DNA from 3 places in the Halomonas sp. THAF12 genome. Region 1 is predicted to be linked to each of the others. Evidence: predicted binding sites of a transcription regulator. Region 1 holds the regulator's gene; each other region holds the start of a gene.
The links. Region 1 encodes FliA, which starts transcription of late flagellar genes. Its sites were predicted from a motif close to CTAAAGTTNNNNNNNNNNCNGCCGATA; they were not measured.
Positions count from the first base shown of each region.

Region 2: the regulator FliA is predicted to act here: its motif matches at 1,680-1,706, upstream of FIU88_RS16890 (flagellar protein FlaG).
Region 3: the regulator FliA is predicted to act here: its motif matches at 1,104-1,130, upstream of flgK (flagellar hook-associated protein FlgK).

Region 1 is NZ_CP045399.1:125,220-128,489, forward strand. Features, by position in the region: gene flhF (flagellar biosynthesis protein FlhF) at 1-266, shown strand, start outside; gene FIU88_RS00550 (hypothetical protein) at 263-826, shown strand; gene FIU88_RS00555 (flagellar protein FlhE) at 823-1,215, shown strand; gene FIU88_RS00560 (RNA polymerase sigma factor FliA) at 1,255-1,959, shown strand; gene FIU88_RS00565 (motility protein A) at 2,357-3,175, shown strand; gene FIU88_RS00570 (OmpA family protein) at 3,168-3,270, shown strand, end outside.
Region 2 is NZ_CP045399.1:3,629,808-3,633,077, reverse strand. Features, by position in the region: gene fliF (flagellar basal-body MS-ring/collar protein FliF) at 1-515, opposite strand, end outside; gene fliE (flagellar hook-basal body complex protein FliE) at 763-1,092, shown strand; gene FIU88_RS16890 (flagellar protein FlaG) at 1,265-1,624, opposite strand; gene FIU88_RS16885 (methyl-accepting chemotaxis protein) at 1,855-3,270, shown strand, end outside.
Region 3 is NZ_CP045399.1:3,645,650-3,648,919, forward strand. Features, by position in the region: gene flgK (flagellar hook-associated protein FlgK) at 1-1,072, opposite strand, end outside; gene flgJ (flagellar assembly peptidoglycan hydrolase FlgJ) at 1,177-2,193, opposite strand; gene FIU88_RS16980 (flagellar basal body P-ring protein FlgI) at 2,193-3,270, opposite strand, start outside.

The DNA.
Region 1 (3,270 bases):
CCTGGGAGCGCCTGGCGTCGCTGCTGCCGGCGGAGACCGATCGCGAGCTGCGCCAGCTGCTGGCCGCCGGGCTGGCCGCCGCGGCGGGCCACCTCGACCAGTCCTCCGATGACGAGGCCGAGCAGCTGCGCGGCGATCTGCTGGCGCTGCTGGGCGGCCGTCGACGCCGTCGCGAGGGCGCCCTGCTGGAGGCGCTGCTGCAGCTGCTGACGGCACGCGATGCCATCCGCCACGTCGGCGCCGCCGGCCTGGAGGGACTGCGGTGATGGTCGGCGATCAGGCCGCGGGGCTGCGCGCCTGGGCGGCCCGTCTCGAGCGCCCGGCCGCCGAAGCCGGAAGCGACCCCGTGTCCGAGCCGGCGCCCTCCGTGACATCGGACATGGAGGCATCGCGGCGCGAGCCTGTAGGCGTCGAGCCGTCGCCGGCCGGGTCGGCCGAGGCGCCGCCGACCACCCTGGTGGTGGTGGGGCTGCCGAGCAGCGCGCCGGAGCAGGCCGAACGGGTGACCGCGCTGCTCGACCACTGGGCCGAGCGGGGTCGGCGCTGGGTCGGCGACCCGCGGCGCTGGAAGGTGGTGCCGCTGGCCGCGTCGAGCCCGCATCTGGCGGTGCTGGCGCGCGAGCAGCCACGCTGGGCGCTGTGGGTGGGGGCCGACGGCGAGGCCTTTCGCCGCGCGCTGGGTGTGCTCGGCCGGCTGGCGGAAGGCGGCGGGCCGCGGCGCCTGATCGCCGTCCATCCGCCGGGGATGTCGCGCCGCGGGCTGCTCGACAACCTGCGCCAGGCCGCTCGCCACTACTTCGGCATCGACCTGCTGGTGATGGCATGAGAGGCCGCAACGCCGCCGGCCTGCTGCTGGGCGCCCTGATCGGCCTCGCGCCGACGGCCCAGGCCGCCGGCAGCTGGGTGGCCCAGGCGCCCTCGGTGCGTGCCGCGACCGTCGGCCGGGAGACCGCCAGCGAGGCGCTGACGCCGCCCGCCGGCACCGCGGGCCGCATCCGCGAGGTGCGTTGGCGCTTCCGCACGCCGCCCGGCCAGGGCGGGCACGCGCGGCTCTGCCATCCGGCCGGCTGCATGACGCTGCCGACCGAGCGCGGGCGCAGCACGGCCCTGGCGGGGCTGCCCGCTGGAGAGCCGCTGAGATTTCGCTTCTCGCCGACGCCGGGGCAGGCCCCGGTGAGCGTCGAGGGGCTGCAGGTGATCGTGAACTTTCAGTAAGGCCCTAGGCCCGTGAGAGCAGAGAGGCGAGGCTGAGCCATGTACACAGCACAAGGCAAGATCGAACAGGACGCGCTGCTGGATGACTATCTGCCGCTGGTGCGCCGTCAGGCGCTGGCGCTGCAGGTGCGCCTGCCGGCGAGCATCGAGCTGGACGACCTGATCCAGGCCGGCACCGTGGGCCTGCTGGAGGCGCTGGGGCGCTTCGACTCGGCCCAGGGCGCGAGCTTCGCCACCTTCGCCAGCCAGCGCATCCGCGGCGCCATGCTCGACGAGCTGCGCAGCCGCGACTGGCTGCCGCGCAGCGTGCGTCGCAACGCCCGGGCTGCCGACGAGGCCGCCCGCCGGCTCGAGCAGGAGCTGGGGCGCCCGGCTGAGGAGACCGAGATCGCCGCGGCCCTGGAGATGGACCTCGAGAGCTATCGCCGGCTGCTCAGCGACACCAACAGCGGCCAGCTTTTGCCCTTCGAGGAGCTGATGGCCGAGGGCGGCGAGGGCCGGCTGCTGGAGGACGGCGTCGCCGAGACGCCCTTCGCCCGGCTGATCGATCACCAGCAGCGCTCGAGGCTGGTGGAGGCGATCGAGGCGCTGCCAAAGCGCGAGAAGCTGCTGATGGCGCTGTATTACCAGGAAGAGCTCAACCTCAAGGAGATCGGCGCCGTGCTCGGCGTCACCGAGTCCCGGGTCTGTCAGCTGCACAGCCAGGCCGTGGGGCGGTTGCGCGGAAAACTGCGCGACAACTGAGACGTGGGCGAAAAAGGCCTGCGCTCGGCTATACGGCGTTAAGAATCGACTCGTGCGCGAGCCCGGCCAAACTGCTCATTTACACCCTAGTAAACTCCGCGCTTTCGCCGATTCTTGCCTTGTCTAGCCATCGCTCGGCGATTTTTCGCTCCACGCCTGGCACGTCATAAAGTTGGCGATCGCTCAGGCCGATAACCATCCATCGGGATGTGCTCAAGTAATGCGGCGATGCGCGCCGGGGACAAGCCGGCGCGAGGGGTTTTTGGCCATGGATGGCCAAAGAAGCGCCCAGGGAAGGGTTCATAGCGCCCTCGCGAAGGCTTGGCGCCGGAGAACGCGCATCGTGTCCGAAGAACGTCACTCATCCACACCGTCGAAACGCGACAGGGAGTCCCCCATGAACCCGTCCACCCTGATCGGGATCCTGGCCAGCATCGTGATGCTGGCGAGCGTCCTGCTGTTCACCGCCGAGTCGCCGCAGAGCTTCGTCAACCTGCCTGGCCTGGCCATCGTGCTGGCCGGCACTCTGGCCGCGACCTTCATCAGCTATCCGCTCAAGGAGGTGGTGCGGGTGGTGCGCCTGGTGGGCATCGTCTTCCGCCGCGAGAACACCTACATCCGCGACGACATCAAGGAGCTGGTGGACATGTCGCGGCTGTGGTTCAAGGGCGACGTGCGGGCCGTGGAAGCGGCCCTGGAGCAGGCCCGCAATCCCTTCCTGCGCACCGGCATCCAGCTGGTCATCGCCAACACCAAGGAGGAGGAGATCTTCGACCTGCTGCGCTGGCGCATCGCCCGGCTCAAGGCCCGCGAGCACGCCGAGGCGCAGATCTTCCGCACCATGGCCACCTATGCCCCGGCCTTCGGCATGATCGGTACCCTGGTGGGGCTGGTGAACATGCTCGAGGTGATGGAGGCCGGCGACCTGAACGTCATCGGCCCGCGCATGGCGGTGGCGCTGCTCACCACCTTCTACGGCATCCTGCTGGCCAACCTGGTGTTCAAGCCCATCGCGGTGAAGCTCGAGCGGCGCACCGAGGAGCGCCTGATCGCCATGAACATGGTGCTCGAGGGCATCTCGCTGATCACCAAGCGGCGCCTGCCGTCGTTCATCGAGGAGACGCTCAACTCCTTCGTCGCCAACTATCACGACGAGATCCGCGACCCGGCGAAGGGCAGCGTTCCCGGCGGCGAGGGGGCGGGGCAGCGTGCTTGACCACGATACCCGCCAGGCGCTGGCGCCGCCCGGGCAGGGCGGCGAGGAGGGCGAGAGCTGGCTGATGAGCTATCTCGACGTCCTGACCCTGTTGA
Region 2 (3,270 bases), 290 kb from region 1:
CGCACGAACACCGAGTCCTTGGCCAGCGCCAGGTGCACCCGGGCGCCGGCCACCGGGCCGAGCGATTCCATGGAGCGGGCCAGCTCGCCCTCGAGGCCGCGCTGGTAGTTGACCTGTTCGGCGAACTGGCTGATGCCGAAGGCCTGGTTCTCCATCAGCTCGAGGCCGACATTGCCGCCGCGCGGCAGGCCCTGCTCGGCCAGTTGCAGGCGCAGGCTGTGGACCTGGTCGCCAGGCACCATCAGCGCCTGGCCGCCGGCGCTGAACTCGTAGGGAATGCCGCGGCTGTCGAGCTCGCCGATGATGCTGCCGCCGTCGGCTTCGCTGAGATTGCTGAACAGCACCCGGTAGTCGGGGCTGCGCGCCCACAGCAGCAGCGCTACCGCGATGGCGATCACGGCCGCGCCGACGATCAGCAGGGCGATCAGGGGGCTGCCGCGCAGCTGCCGGGACAGCTGGGCGAAGGGAGAGGTCTGGCCCTGTTGGCCGCCGGTGGCGGAGGCGCCACTGCTCATGCGGGCCTCCCGTCGGAGATGACGCCTGGACCCTGGGCTCTAGATGAAGGCATCGACTGCGTTCCCGTCCGTCGCGATTCGCCGCCCGTCCGGGGCGGAACTGTGATGACGGCCATTATCCGCAGGGGGTGTCACGCCAAAGGTATGAAAAACCCGAGTTTTGCGCGTCAATTGCCGGCATGGTGGCCGAGGACGCGCTGCTAGCCTTGGCTTCCATCGATCACCATGTCCATCACAGGGGTTCCCGATGAGTTCACCCGCTCTCGCTTCGGCACTCGCCCAGATGCAGTCGCTGGCCACCCAGGCCGGCGGCGAGGTCGCCAAGGGCCAGCGGCTCGATACCGCCGTGGGCAACGGCGGCTTCGCCGGCGAGCTGCAGTCCTCGATTCAGCGCATCAACGAGCTCAAGCTCCAGGCCGCCGACTCGGCCCAGGCCTTCCAGGCCGGCGAGCCGGGCGTCGAGCTCAACGACGTCATGGTCGACATGCAGAAGGCCAGCGTCGCCTCCGAGATGGGACTCCAGGTCCGCAACCGCCTGGTGACGGCCTACAAGGACATCATGAACATGCAGGTCTAGGAAAACGTTGATTTATTACTGCGCTCGACATCCTGACCGCCGGCGGTACTCGCTATCCTCATTTACGGGCATGTAAACTCCGGTACCTCCGTTCCGGCGGCGGTCAGCCTGTCTTCGCTCGCAACATAACTCAACGCTTCCCTTAGTCTGTCGAGATTCGTCAGACACCGGATCAGGCCTCCAGATCGATCAGGCTGCCCTGAAGCTCCTCCAGGTGCTCGGCGATGCGCATCACTTCCTCTGCGGGGATCTGGCGGATCAGCTCGCCGGTGTCCCGGTCCACCAGCCGGGTGACGACTCGGGTGGTGGTCTCGCGGAGCTCGAACTCCACGCCATAGGGGCGCATGACCTCGTTGATGCGCTGCACCGGGCCGACCAGCTCGCCCTGATGCACCGCCGCCGCTTCGTCGTCGACGGCCTCCTCGGGCGGCAGCCAGCCGGCCAACAGCTGCTCCACCCGCCGGGGCGGCGTGCCGCCGTCGGCGGCCCGGGGCGCGCGACTCGCGCCGATCTCGTTAACGGCATCTGGCATGGACGAGGCTCCTTCTTCTTGTTGCTGCGTTTTTCAGGATCGACTCGGTACCAGTCATCGGCCGATGTCGCGCTATCTTGAATGACTCCGATGGCGTTCGGTGGCCATGATTTCGCCGCCATTCGAGAGATTTGTCGTCGAAACCGAAATGTCATGAATCGCTGATATAACGCCGGGCATGCCTTCTCGCGGGCCCGGTGCCCGCCCCTTCCTCAGCGACAGGTTTCCCGATGCGCTTCCTCGATCGAATGACCATCCGGTTCAGCTGGTTCCTGGTACTGGTCGCCTTCACCGCGATGATCCTCGGCACCGGGGCCCTCGGCCTCTACGCCAATCACCACGGCCGCAGCGCCTTCGATACGCTGCGCGACGTCCAGGCCGCACAGTCCCGGGCGCTGAATCGTGCCTATATCGCCACCCTGCGCGCCCAGGTGGCGATGGATCGCGCCGCCCACCTGGTGCGGGTGCCTTCCTTCGATCGTCCGGGGCCGATCCTCGAGCAGGCCGAGTCGCATATGGCGGAGGCCCGAGCGGCCTTCGAACGTTTCCAGGCGCTGCCGGTGGTCGAGCCGCAGCAGGAGGCACGAGAGGCCCTGGCGTCGCGCTTCCAGTCGCTCTACAGCACCGGGCTTTCGCTGCAGCTGATGCTGCTGCAGGAGGGCGACGCGGGCGGCTACGACTCCGGTCAGTCGCGGGTCAGCGGCTTGAGCCAGGCCTTCATGGACGATGCCGACGCCTTCTTCGCCGGCGCCGTCGAGCGCAGCGACGGCCTGGCCGCGCGTTTCTCGACGGTGGCCGGCTGGCTGAACCTGGCCCTGGTGGCGGCGCTGAGCGGCGCCCTGGCCATCGTGCTGGTAGTGATCTGGGGCGTGCGGGCCAACGTGCTGCGGCCGCTGTCGCGGATGATCGAGCACTTCCGGCGCATCGCCGACGGCGACCTGGCCACCCCGGTGGCATCGCGCAGCGACAGCGAGATCGGCCGGCTGTATCGCGAGCTCGACGGCATGCGCCGGGCGCTCGCCACCACCGTGGCGGGGGTGCGTCACGGCAGTGATCGGGTGCTGGAGGGCGCCGCCGGCATGAGTGAGGGCAACCAGGAACTGGCGGCCCGGACCCGCCAGCAGGCCGCGTCCCTGGAGCAGACCACCGCTAGCCTCGACGAGATGACCGCCTCGGTGGCCGACAACACCGCCCACGTGGGCGAGGCCAGTCAGCTGGCCGAGCAGGCCACCGGCCGGGCGCGCCAGGGCCGCGAGGTGGTGACCGACTTCGTCGCCACCATGGACGAGATCCACACTCGCTCGCGCCGGATCGGCGAGATCGTCGGCCTGATCGACGACATCGCCTTCCAGACCAACCTGCTGGCGCTCAACGCCTCGGTGGAGGCGGCGCGTGCCGGCGAACACGGCCGCGGCTTCGCGGTGGTGGCCGGGGAGGTGCGCTCGCTGGCCTCCCGCTCGGCGGACGCCGCCCGCGAGATCCGCACCCTGATCGAGGCCTCGAGCAGCAGCGTGGAGCGCGGCAACGGCCTGTCTCGCCGCGTCGGCGAGGACATGGCCGGCATCGTCGCCGCCATCCAGGGCGTCGGCGAGCGCATCGAGCAGATCGCCCACGCCTCCGCCGAGCAGCAGCGCGGCCTCGAGCAG
Region 3 (3,270 bases), 280 kb from region 1:
CCGTGTAATCGCTGGCCTTGAGCTGGGCGATGTTATCGGCGTCGAAGGCCACACCGGAAATCCCGGCGGTACCCGCATTGCCCTCTGCCGAGAAGGCCCGTGGCTCACCGATGGTAAAGAAATCGCCGCCCTGCTCATCGTTCATGTCGACGCCCTGGGCATGCTGCTGATTGAGTGCCACCGCCAGCGACGCGGCCATCTGGCCGATCTGGTTCTGGGTCTTGTCCAGGGTCTCGCTGCGGAAGCTCATCAGCCCGCCCAGGGCGCCGCCCGTGACGGCATCCTCGTCCAGCGCACGCACATTGCCGCTGGAATCCGGATAGCCGACCACGGTGCGCTGGGGTTCCTCCAGCGAGGCCATGGCTTCCAGCTTGAAGCTGCGATCGCCCATCACCAGCGGCTGGCCATTGGGCAGGCTGACGTTATAGGACTTGCCGTCCTGGATATCGAGCCGCAGGTCCATGCGCTCGCTGAGCTCGTGGACCAGCTGGTCACGCTGGTTGAGCAGCGCGTTGGGCGCCTCGCCCTGCTTGGCACGGGCCAGGGCGATCTCGCGGTTGATCGAGCCCAGCTGCTCGGTGGTGTTGTTGATCTGGGTGACCTCGTCCTCGATCTGGCCGTTGATGCCGTCCTGCATGTCCTGCAGGTAGCCGTCGAAGGAGCGGAACTGGGCGCTCAGGGTATCCGCCGCGCCGAGTACGCCCTGTCGGGCGGCCGGGTCGGAGGGCGCGCTGGCCAGGTCCTCCATCGAGGAGAAGAAGTCCTGCATCAGCGGCGAGAGCCCGGCCGCCTCGTCGGCCAGCAGGTTGTCGATCTGCTCCACCTGGGTGCCGTAGGTCTGCAGCGCGCTGGTCTTGCTGGTGGCGTCGTTCAGCTGGTCGGCGACATAGCGGTTGAACTGGCGCTGGATATCGTTGACCCGCACTCCCCCCGTACCGGTGCTGCTCTCCCCCAGCACGGTCACCTCCCGGTTGTAACCGGGCGTGTAGACGTTGCTGATGTTGTTGCTGGTGGACGCCAGGGCGTTCTGGGCGGCGTTGAGGCCGCTCAAGCCGGTGGAGAAGATGCTCATGACGATGGTTCCCTGTTGCCGATTCTCAGGCTATCGGCCGCGGCGGGCCGGACTTGAGGTCGGATATCCCTGAAAGATCGTGAAGACGCCCTGCCAGGCGCCGATTAACGCGACGCCAGATGCGGGCCCTCGGGCAGCGGCCCCAGGCTGTCCATCACCGCGATCAGCTTGTCGGCGTAGGCCGGGTCGGTGGCATAGCCGCCACGCTGTAGCGCGCGCGCCGCCTGGTCGGGCGTCGCGGCCGCGCCGACGCCCGAATAGCGCGGATTGTCGCCGATCAGGCGGGCATAGTCGGTGAAGGCCTGCTCGAAGGAGTCATAGACGCGGAAGCGGTCGCGCACCGGCTGGCGGCGGCCGTCGATCACCTCGTGGGTCAGGATCTCGGTGGTCTCGCCCTGCCAGCGGCTGCCGGCCTTGATGCCGAACAGGTTATGGCTGTTGCCACCGCCGGCGGTGGGAATCTCGCGGCGCCCCCAGCCGGTCTCCAGCGCCGCCTGGGCGAGGATCAGCTCGGCCGGCACGCCGCTCTCGCGGCTGGCCGCGCGGGCCGGGCCGGCGAGCCTTTCCAGGAAGGCCTGAACGTGCGCGGGCCGATCCGCCATCGCGGCCGAATCCGCCACGTCGGGCGCCGGCTCATCCACGCCGGTCTGGATCGCCTCGAGGAAGGAGGCCGGCGCCGATGACGCTTCTTCCTCGGCCCGCGCGCCAGCGTCCGGCTCGACCATCAGCGCATCGGTCAGCGGCCGCGGCGTGCCGCGGGGAATCCCGGCGATCAGCGCCTCGATGTCACGACCGCCCGCGGCCGCAGCATCCCGCCCGCCGACCGTGCCCTCGAGCTGGGCCACCAGCTGGTCGGCCAGCCCCAGGCCGCGCTCGGCCACGCTCTGGGACCACTGCTTGTCGAGCATCTCCTGATACATGTCGCCGGCCTGGCTCTGCAGCAGCCCCGAGCTCGGCACCGCCTCGCGCATGCTCTTGACCATCATCTGCACGAACAGGGCCTCGAACTGCTGGGCGGCGCCCTTCAGGCCCTCGCCGGAATCGTTGTGCTTGAGTCGCTCGAGGCCCTGGATGTCCAGGGCGAACTGGCCGCGGGCGGTGTCGGGGGAATCCAGGCTCATCAGATGATCTCCAGTTCGGCGCGCAGCGAGCCCGCTTCCTTGAGCGCCTCGAGGATCGACATCAGGTCGTTGGGCGTGGCGCCCAGGGAGTTGAGGGCGTCGACCACCTCCATCAGGTCGGCGCCCTCGACCACCTTGAGGGTGCCGGGCTGCTGCTGGATGCTGATCTCGGCGTTCTGCGTCACCACGGTCTGGCCGTTGCCGAACGGGTTGGGCTGGCTGACGTCCACGTCGCTGTCGATGACGATCGACAGGTTGCCCTGGGCCACCGCCGCCCGGCGCAGGGTCACCTGGCCGTTGAGCACCACCGAGCCGGTGCGGGAGTTGAGCACCACGCGGGCCGGTTCCTCGGTGGGCGTGACCTGGACGTTCTCGACCCGGGCCATGAAGTTGACCCGGGCATTGGGATCGCGTGGGCCATCCAGGGCGATCACCCGGGCGTTGCGCGCCGAGGCCACCACGCGGCCGAAGGCCTGGTTGATGGCGCTGACCGCCCGCTGGGCGGTGCCGAAGTCGTCGGTCTCGAGCTGCAGCTCGAGCAGGCCGCCGTTGGCGCCCAGGTCGAGGGGCACCTCGCGCTCCACGGTGGCGCCGTTGGCGATCCGTCCGCCGCCCTGCTGGTTGACCTGCACGCTGGAACCGCCGGCCGCCGCACCCGCTCCCCCGACCAGCAGGTTGCCCTGGGCCAGGGCGTAGACGCTGCCGTCGGCGCCCTTCAGTGGGGTCATCAGCAGGGTGCCGCCGCGCAGGCTGTCGGCGTTGCCCACCGAGGACACCACCACATCGAGGTTCTGCCCCGGGCGGGCGAAGGCTGGCATCTCGGCGGTGACCATCACCGCCGCCACGTTGCGCAGCTGCATGTTGGTGCCGGCGGGCACGGTGATGCCGAGCTGGGAGAGCATGTTGGTCAGGCTCTGGCCGGTGAAGGGCGCCTGGGTGGTGCGGTCGCCGGTGCCGTCGAGCCCGACCACCAGGCCGTAGCCGACCAGGGCGTTGTCGCGGACCCCGGCGAAGCTCGCCAGGTCACGCAGCCGTTCGGCCTGGGCCGGCAGCGCCAGCAGGATCATGGCGACGAAG